Regions from separate parts of the Vreelandella lionensis genome, predicted to be linked through region 1. Evidence: predicted binding sites of a transcription regulator. Region 1 holds the regulator's gene; the other holds the start of a gene.
The links. Region 1 encodes LexA, which represses DNA repair genes until DNA is damaged. Its sites were predicted from a motif close to TACTGTNTANNTANACAGTA; they were not measured.
Positions count from the first base shown of each region.

Region 2: the regulator LexA is predicted to act here: its motif matches at 2,273-2,292, upstream of ACIGG6_RS10360 (LexA family protein).

Region 1 is NZ_JBITWC010000023.1:32,243-36,628, reverse strand. Features, by position in the region: gene nagZ (beta-N-acetylhexosaminidase) at 1-426, opposite strand, end outside; gene ACIGG6_RS14295 (L,D-transpeptidase family protein) at 509-1,024, opposite strand; gene ACIGG6_RS14290 (TetR/AcrR family transcriptional regulator) at 1,002-1,679, opposite strand; gene lexA (transcriptional repressor LexA) at 1,908-2,585, shown strand; gene ACIGG6_RS14280 (energy-coupling factor ABC transporter permease) at 2,607-3,278, opposite strand; gene purU (formyltetrahydrofolate deformylase) at 3,297-4,151, opposite strand.
Region 2 is NZ_JBITWC010000014.1:52,593-56,978, forward strand. Features, by position in the region: gene ACIGG6_RS10345 (heme ABC transporter permease) at 1-717, opposite strand, end outside; gene ccmB (heme exporter protein CcmB) at 732-1,466, opposite strand; gene ccmA (cytochrome c biogenesis heme-transporting ATPase CcmA) at 1,480-2,100, opposite strand; gene ACIGG6_RS10360 (LexA family protein) at 2,494-2,808, shown strand; gene ACIGG6_RS10365 (IMPACT family protein) at 2,836-3,453, shown strand; gene ACIGG6_RS10370 (sodium ion-translocating decarboxylase subunit beta) at 3,529-4,386, opposite strand, start outside.

The DNA of each region.
Region 1 (4,386 bases):
GCTGAAACTACGGTCGCCAATGACGCTGGAGATACCGCTCTCAACATCCAACACTGGCGCAAAACTCATATCCAACCCACAGGCGGCCATTTCCATCCCCAGCAGCCAGCCTGTGTCTTTGGCTAAGGTGAGCCCTGCTACTGGGTCGCTGGCATACAGATCGCCAATTCGCGCCATGGCGGGCAGCTTGGTCACCCCTTTTTTGATCCGCTGGACTCGACCGCCCTCTTGGTCAATACCTAGCAGTAGATCACCACGCACACGACGAATACTGCTGCAGAGCTGCCGCACTTGGTACGCATCTTCGACATTACGGGCGAACAGGATAACGCCGCCCACCGCAGGGTCTTTTAGCAATGTCTTTTCAGCGCTGGATAACTGCGGCCCTTCTAGGTCAAGCATGACCGGGCCAATGGGTTGCGTCATGGGGAGGATCCGACAAAAAGGGCGCCATTTTAGACTAACCGCTTAGCGTGTCAAAATTCTGGCAGGACGCCCGGAAGTGGGCTTAATGCAGCCAAACCGGCGTACCGGGTTGGGCGTGTGCAAACAGGTAGTGTAAATCGTGATTTCGCAGGCGTATGCAGCCGTGAGAGGCAGCCACCCCCATCGGTTGTTCTTCAGGCGTGCCGTGCAAATAAATGTAGCGCCGCTGGGAGTCCACATCAGCGCCACGGTTAACGCCGCGCTCAAGACCGCAGAGCCACATAATGCGCGTTAGAATCCAGTCTCGCTCAGGGTAATTTGTCGCCAATTCAGGCGAAAATACTTCGCCAGTCCATCGGCGACCACGAAATACCGCATTATCAGGCAAGCCCTTGCCGATAGACGCACGGACATAGTGCCAGCCCAGCGGTGTTTGGCCGCTACCCTCTTGCTGCCCTACGCCAGCAACCCCAGTGGAGATCGCGCACTCATAGCTCACTTCCTTTCCCTGCCACCAGCGCAACCGCTGCCGCTGGGTGTCAATCTCCACCCAACCAGATTGGGAAGGCGGTAATTCAGCTAGCCTGGGCGTTGCCATGGTTTCCCTCTTCAACCGCAGCCGGTAGCGGCGCGTTCATCGCAGCAACAACGACTGGACGTAGCCGCCGCACAAGGTCACGCACCGTCACCTGCTCTTGATAATCCTTTGCAGCAATATCACGCAGGGCATCCAGTCCCGAAAGCGTAAATATCACTGTGCCTAGCATAAAGTGTAGCCGCCAAAAGCGCTCGGCGTCCGGCAGCTCAGGCGTGGCTTTACGCACCAGCTCGGTAAAACGGGTAAATACATCGCCATACTGCTGCTGAATGTAGCGACGCAGATGCCCTTGCGCCTGACTGTAGGCTAACCCTAGTAGCCGCATAAATACCTTCAGGCTATTACGTTCGGCGGGCACTGCCAGTACCGTAGTGGCCATGGTCTCTAACAGCACTTCTAGAGGAATAGGCTGGCCTTGATAGTGAGCTTCTAGCTCGTCCAGTGCGGTGTGAAAGCGCTCTGAAAATGGATCGAGATAGCGGGAAAACACCGCTTGAATTAGCGCTTTTTTGGAACCAAAGTGGTAGTTCACGGCCGCCAAATTAACCCGGGCCTTGCTGGTGATATTGCGCAGCGACGTCTCGGCAAAGCCTCGCTCTGCAAACAGTACCTCTGCAGTATCTAAAATACGCGTTACCGTATCCGATTGGGCCATAGCGCCCTCCAAAAAACAGGTGTTTTAAACATGGCTGAATACTATGTCATAACCCCTGCTGGCTCAATCTCTTATCCAAATGGTAGTAAGCGTTAACTGGACACTTAACGGCTGGCTCGGTTGGGTGTAACTCGTCATGTACTGGACAGAGCAACATACTGTATACTTAAACACATACTGATTAAGCCGACATGTAGCTACTGTCTTTTCACTGTTTTGGAGTTTGGTATGTCGCGTCCACTCACAGCACGTCAGCAGCACGTATTTGATTTTATTGTTAAGACCATGGGTGAGCTTGGCTACCCCCCTACCCGCGCCGAAATTGCCAAAGCGCTGGGATTCCGCTCGCCTAACGCAGCAGAAGAGCATTTGCGTGCGCTCGAGCGCAAAGGCGCTATTCGTATAATTCGCAATACATCACGGGGCATCCGCTTACCTAACCAGGAGCCGCAGGAGCTTAATGAAACGCCAGCGGCTGCAGCACCTGCTACTAATGAGCCGTTGCCCAATGGGCTTCCTGTGATTGGTGAGGTCGCCGCTGGCAGCCCTATCCTTGCGGCTGAACATATTGACCGTTACTGCCCGCTGCCCGCTGAGTACTTCACGCCTAAAGCAGATTACCTGCTACGGGTGCGCGGCCTATCCATGAAAGATGTAGGCATTCTTGAAGGCGACCTTCTGGCCGTGCATCGCACTGACCGCGTTCGCGATGGGCAAATTGTCGTAGCACGATTAGAAGACGAAGTAACGGTCAAGCGTTTTAAACGCCAGGGGCATCAAGTAACACTGATTGCCGAGAACGCAGATTTCGCACCAATTGAGATCGACCTACGCACTCAGCAGCTTGATATTGAAGGCGTGGGTGTTGGTGTCATTCGCGGTGGTAATGGGCAAGCGCTTGGCTAGTTGCCCAACCTGTAAGGCAGGCTACTGCAAGTCGATATAGCGGTGGTCATTAAAGGTGGCCACCCAGTTTGGGTGGTACACCAGCAAAATACTCAGCAGCATACCGGTTATAAATGCCTCTGACGGCATCAGTAACGGTAAAAAGCGGGCATACTCTTGGGCGAGATAGACGGCCTCGGGATCAGTGCCCGCTACGATAATCAGCGCAACAGCAGATAGCCCTCCCCCTAAGGTCGCCAAGGCCGTTCCAAAAAAGCCACAAGCAAATAAAAACACCATCAAATTATCAGGCAACCGACGGTCAACGATTCGCCATACAAAACCGGTCACGATCGCAGGCACAATACCTGTCACCAGCACATTTGCCCCCATTAGCGACCAATCGTTTCTGCCAATAGCCACCATGGCGACATTAATCATCACGTTACTGATCAACGCCAGCGGCATTTTAAAGACTAGCGTCATCAGCACCGTAAACACCAAGTGAAGAGTTAACCAGTCCACCGCTTGCGCACGCAATTGCCACATCAACATGACGGCCAACGTAGCTGCCATCCAGCGGTGCTGAAGCGCTGTATCCTCAAGTAGTGGCCGCCAGGGGCGCAGGCATAAGCACCAGACGATGACACCCAACGATAAAAGCCACGTCATCACGAGTGCCCACGGTGCCAATACGCTTTGTGCAAATGACATAGCGTCCCCTTCTGCCGATTAGCTAAAAACGACCGTTTTGTTGCCGTGAATTAGCACGCGACCTTCTAGGTGCCAACGCAGCCCCCGCGCCAATACCGCTTTTTCCACATCGCGACCAAAACGTACCAAATCGGTAGGCGTGTGACAGTGGCTGACCCGGTGAATGTCCTGCTCAATTATAGGGCCCGCATCCAGCTCTTCTGTCACATAGTGGCAAGTTGCCCCAATCAGTTTCACGCCGCGCTCATAGGCTTGATGATACGGCTTGGCACCCGCAAAGGAAGGCAAGAAGCTGTGATGAATGTTAATCACGCGCCCTGCATACCGTTCGCAAAGCGAAGGCGGCAGAATTTGCATATAGCGCGCCAGCACTATGCAGTCAGCGCGGGCAGCATCAATCTGCTCCTGCACCTGTTCAAAAGCCGTTTGTTTATTAGCCGGGTCAACTGGTACATGATGGTAAGGGATGCCATACCATTCAGTCAGCGAGCGCATATCATCGTGATTAGAGATAACGCCGACAATATCGCAATCCAACTCACCTGCCTGCCAGCGGTAGAGAAGGTCCACCAGGCAGTGGGATTCCCGAGACACCATCAACACCACACGGCGGCGCTTTTGGGTATCCACCAGCGACCACTGCATATCAAATTCAGCCGCCACCGGCTCAAACGACGTGCGCAGTGCTTCCGCCGACATACCCAGAGAATCCGCCAGAATCTCGTAACGCATAAAAAAGCGGCCAGTCTCTAAGTCAGAGTGCTGGCTGGCTTCGGTAATTGAGCCACCTTGTTGAGCAATAAAACTTGAGACACGCGCCACGATGCCCACTTGATCTGGGCAGGAAACAACTAAACGATAGTAATGAGACATAACAAACACTCTTAACGTATTTAACGGCACGCTCGCCAAGCACCTGCCTACCAGCAGGTAAACCACATTAGCGGCGGTAGTGTACCGTAAGCACGATGAGGAAGCACCGTGGTCAGGTGCCGCGATGATTGTTACCCGCCCCCCGCTTCCCGTATAGTTAAGGAATTACTTTCTAGGCTTTTCATAACTGATGCATCCATCCCGCGTTCAACTTCGTCCCCGTCGTCGCCCGCCC
Region 2 (4,386 bases), on a different contig from region 1:
ACGCACCCAGCGCTTGTTGGATTCACGACGCAGAATTTCGCTGCGCGTGCGCATCAGCGTGAGGGCAATAAAAAAACTGTAAAAGCCCAATACCATGATGAGCAGCGGTGCCCACATGTCCATGGTCATGGCAGAGCGCCCTGTAATCGTGAAAGTGGCGGGCTGATGAAGGGTGTACCACCAATCGACGGAGTACTTAATAATCGGAATATTGATCACGCCCACCATAGCCAGCACCGAGGCTGCCCGAGAGCCGCTATCGCGGCTGCTAAAGGCGCCACGCAGAGCAATCACGCCCAGATAGAGAAACAGCAAAATCAGCATAGACGTGAGCCGTGCGTCCCACATCCACCAGGTTCCCCAGGTGGGCACGCCCCATACTGCGCCCGAAAAAAGCGCCACAAAGGTCATCGCGGCACCCAGCGGGGCCATCACGGTGGCGGCCATATCCGCTACCTTGATTTTCCACACCATAAACACCAGCCCGGAGACCGCCATGGAGACAAAAATAGACTGAGCTAAAAACGCCGCAGGAACGTGGACATAGATAATTCGAAAGCTATTGCCCTGCTGATAGTCCGCAGGCGCAAAAGCCAACCCCCAGACGGTGCCTACCAGCAGCAGCAGCATCGCTGCCACCCAAAAAAACGGCTGCAGCTTGGCGCTAATGGCATAGAACCATTTGGGTGATCTTAGTTTGTTGATAAAGGCCCACATGGTGTTCCCGTCCTCTAACCGTTAATGCTGATGCGCAGCGATGCCGCAATGGCCCAGGGAGCCAGCATCAGCGCCAGCGCTAACAGTGCGCCTAAAATCGCCAGATGCGCGGCAATGCCCTCGCCGAAAATAGCGGCTTGTACGGCACCTGCGCCGAAAATTAGTACTGGAATATAGAGCGGCAGCACCAGCAGTGAGAGCAGCACACCGCCACGGGCCAGCCCTACTGTTAGCGCCGCTCCGATCGCCCCAATTAAGCTCAAGCTGGCCGTACCGAGTGCCAACGACAGCGCTAGCACGGCGTAGCTTCCCGCTGGAAGCGACAGCATGATGCCCAGCAGCGGTGCCATCAGTGCCAGCGGTAGCCCCGTCAGCAGCCAATGCGCCGCCACTTTTGCCAACCCCAGCGCCGCCAGCGGCTGGGGCGCCAGTAATAGTTGTTCCAGGCTGCCATCGTCGTAGTCGCTGCGAAACAGGCTATCCAACGAAAGCAGTGCCGCGAGCAGTGCGGCCACCCATAAAAGCCCTGGCGCAATGCTTGCCAACAGCTCTGGATCCGGTGAAATCCCGATGGGAAACAGGGTAATCACCAGCGCAAAGAACACCAGCGGATTGAGCACTTCGCCACGACGGCGCAGCATCAGGGTGAGGTCGCGTTTGAGGGTTGCCTTTATGGCCACCAGCAGACCGCCCTGGGGAGCATGGATAGCCACCTCTGGGGTGCTCAGTTGAGCGTGTGAACGTTGCAACGCTGTCTCCTTCTTACCCCAGCTGAATGCGCCTAAGCACAGGTGACTCGGTCAACGCGTGGTGAGTAGTGACCAGAACGCAGCCGCCAGACTGCGCATGCGCTACCAGCTGCGTCTCTAGTGCCGCGACACCTTGGCGGTCAATCGCCGTGAAGGGTTCATCCAGTACCCAGAGCGCGCGCTGGGTGAGCGTTAATCGCGCCAACGCCACACGCCGCTGCTGGCCGGCTGAAAGCTGCCCGGCGGGAATATCCTCAAAGCCAGCCAGCCCAACACCAGCAAGCGCTGCCTCGCGTGCGGACTCACTGCCTTCTTCACCGCTAAGCGCTTGATACCAAGCTAAGTTCTCAAGCGGTGAAAGGCCTGCTTTCACGCCGGGGGCATGCCCTAGATAGAGTAAATTTGCGAGAAAATGTTCACGGGCTTGGCGCATTGGTTCGCCATTCCAGTAAAGCTCGCCACGGTAATCGGTTAATTGGCCGGAGAGTATTTTCAGCAGGGTCGTCTTGCCGCTGCCGTTGGGGCCTTCAATGCGCACGATCTCGCCGCTTTGGATATCGAGATCGAGCCCTTCAAACAGCCAACGGTCGTCACGTTCACAGGCCAATTGTCGGGCTTGCAGGCACAGGCTCAAAAGACACTCCAGGCACGTTGATTTTGGGTCGAACTCTACACGGAAAGGCCCTTTCTCGCCAGTCACGCTCTGCGGTCTTGGGTCGCAGCGTGACCTGTCTCAATTTCCGCTTAAGAAACCCAGGTGTGAGACAGTACTAGCACTGTATGCAAAAACAGGCTTATACTGTAACCACTGTATGAATAGACACCATAGAATAAAACTACAGCTATCGACTCAATCAAACGCCTTGGCAACGGGCGCTGCATGGGAGAACACACTATGACGATTTGCCTATCCCCTCAGGTAACGTCTCACGTACCTTCTTACGTACCCTCTCAGACGCTGTCTCAACCGATAACGCAACCTCCATCACGGCAACGCTCAGCTTCCCAGCATACCCGCCAGGCATGCATGTCTCACACTATTACCCGACGCAACACCTATGCACTGCGCATACGCGGCGACCGCATGCGTGACTGCAATCTTTTCGATGGTGACGTTATTATCATTCATCGCCACCAGCACGACGCTCATCAAGAAACCGCCGTAGCAACGATTAACCAGCGGGAAGTGGCGCTGAAGCAGCTCTCTATCAGCCGTTTAGGCATTCATTTATGGCCCGAAGATGCAGCGATGCCCGAAGTCTTCCTGCATAATTGTGATATCCAGGTGCTGGGCATGGTGATGGGTGTGGCCCACCACGCAACGGAAACCCGGCACCATTAACGCTATCTACCCTGCCGGGAGTACTATTTGCGCTATCGAGTCCCTGATTTAGCCCCTGAGACATGGCACACCGCCGAGATTGACGTTGAAAAGAGTCAGTTCTTGGCCTGGATGTGCCACGCTCCTACCACCGACGCCTTCGACGCGCTGCTTCAAGCGGCCAAAGCTGCTCACCCGAATGCCAGCCATCACTGCACTGCGTTTATCGCCGGACCTCCTGGAGAGCAAACGCATATTGGCTTTTCCGACGACGGCGAGCCCGGCGGAACCGCAGGCCGTCCGATGTTCCAGGCGTTGCAGGGCAGCCAGATTGGCGAAATTGGTTGCGTGGTGATTCGCTACTTTGGCGGCACCAAGTTAGGTACCGGAGGTTTGGCACGCGCTTATGCGCAGGCGGTCAATGCCGGGCTGGAAACGCTGCCCACCCAGGAAGTCGTCGAGCGGGATAGCTATTTATTAAAGGTCAGCTTCGCCCACGAAGCGCAAGCCCGCGCTTGGTGCGACGAGCAGGCACTGCCCGTGCAACAGGCGGAGTACGATGGCAACGGCGTGAGCTTAACCATTGGCTGGCCACGCGATGTCGAGCTGGATATCCGCGGTCTGGAAAACCGCCTTAAAACAGCCATTGAGCTACAGCGAACATAAAAAAACGCGGCTTACACGAGCGCTTGCTCGGTAAGCCGCGTTCTATAGCGGCAGACGTGCTGTCTAACTAGCCGCTTAGCCCAGGTACTTGATCATTACCCCGGCAGCCACCGCCGAACCAATGACCCCAGCAACGTTCGGCCCCATGGCGTGCATCAGCAGGAAGTTATGCGGGTTCGCTTCCAGACCTACCTTATTCGCCACACGCGCCGCCATCGGCACGGCAGACACACCCGCCGCGCCAATCAGCGGGTTGATGGGCATTTTGCTGACTAGGTTCATCAGCTTGGCCATCAATACGCCAGCGGCGGTGCCGATGCCGAAGGCTACGATCCCCAGTCCCAGAATACCCAGGGTTTCAAACGCCAGGAAGCTATCGGCCATCAGTTTCGAGCCCACAGAGAGCCCGAGGATGATCGTCACGATATTGATCAGCGCGTTTTGCGCGGTATCGGAAAGGCGCTCGACCACACCGCACTCGCGCATCAGGTTACCAAAGCAGAACATGCCTAGCAGCGGTGCCGCGTCCGGCAGAAACAGCGCCACGGCGATCAATAGCATCAGCGGGAAGACCACTTTTTCGAGCTTGGAGACCGGACGCAGCTGCGTCATGGTGATCTTACGCTCTTTTTCGGTGGTCAGCAGACGCATAATTGGCGGCTGGATCAGCGGCACCAGCGCCATATAGGCATAGGCGGCCACGGCAATCGCCCCCAGCAGCTCCGGCGCGAGTACGCTGGACACATAGATAGAGGTCGGGCCATCCGCCCCGCCGATAATACCAATCGCCGCGGACTGGTTGAGCGAGAAGTCCATAATGCCCATGGACGTGAGCAGCACGGCGCCGAACAGCGTAGCGAAAATGCCGAACTGTGCCGCCGCGCCCAGGAACAGCGTGCGCGGGTTGGCCAGCAGCGGGCCGAAATCGGTCAT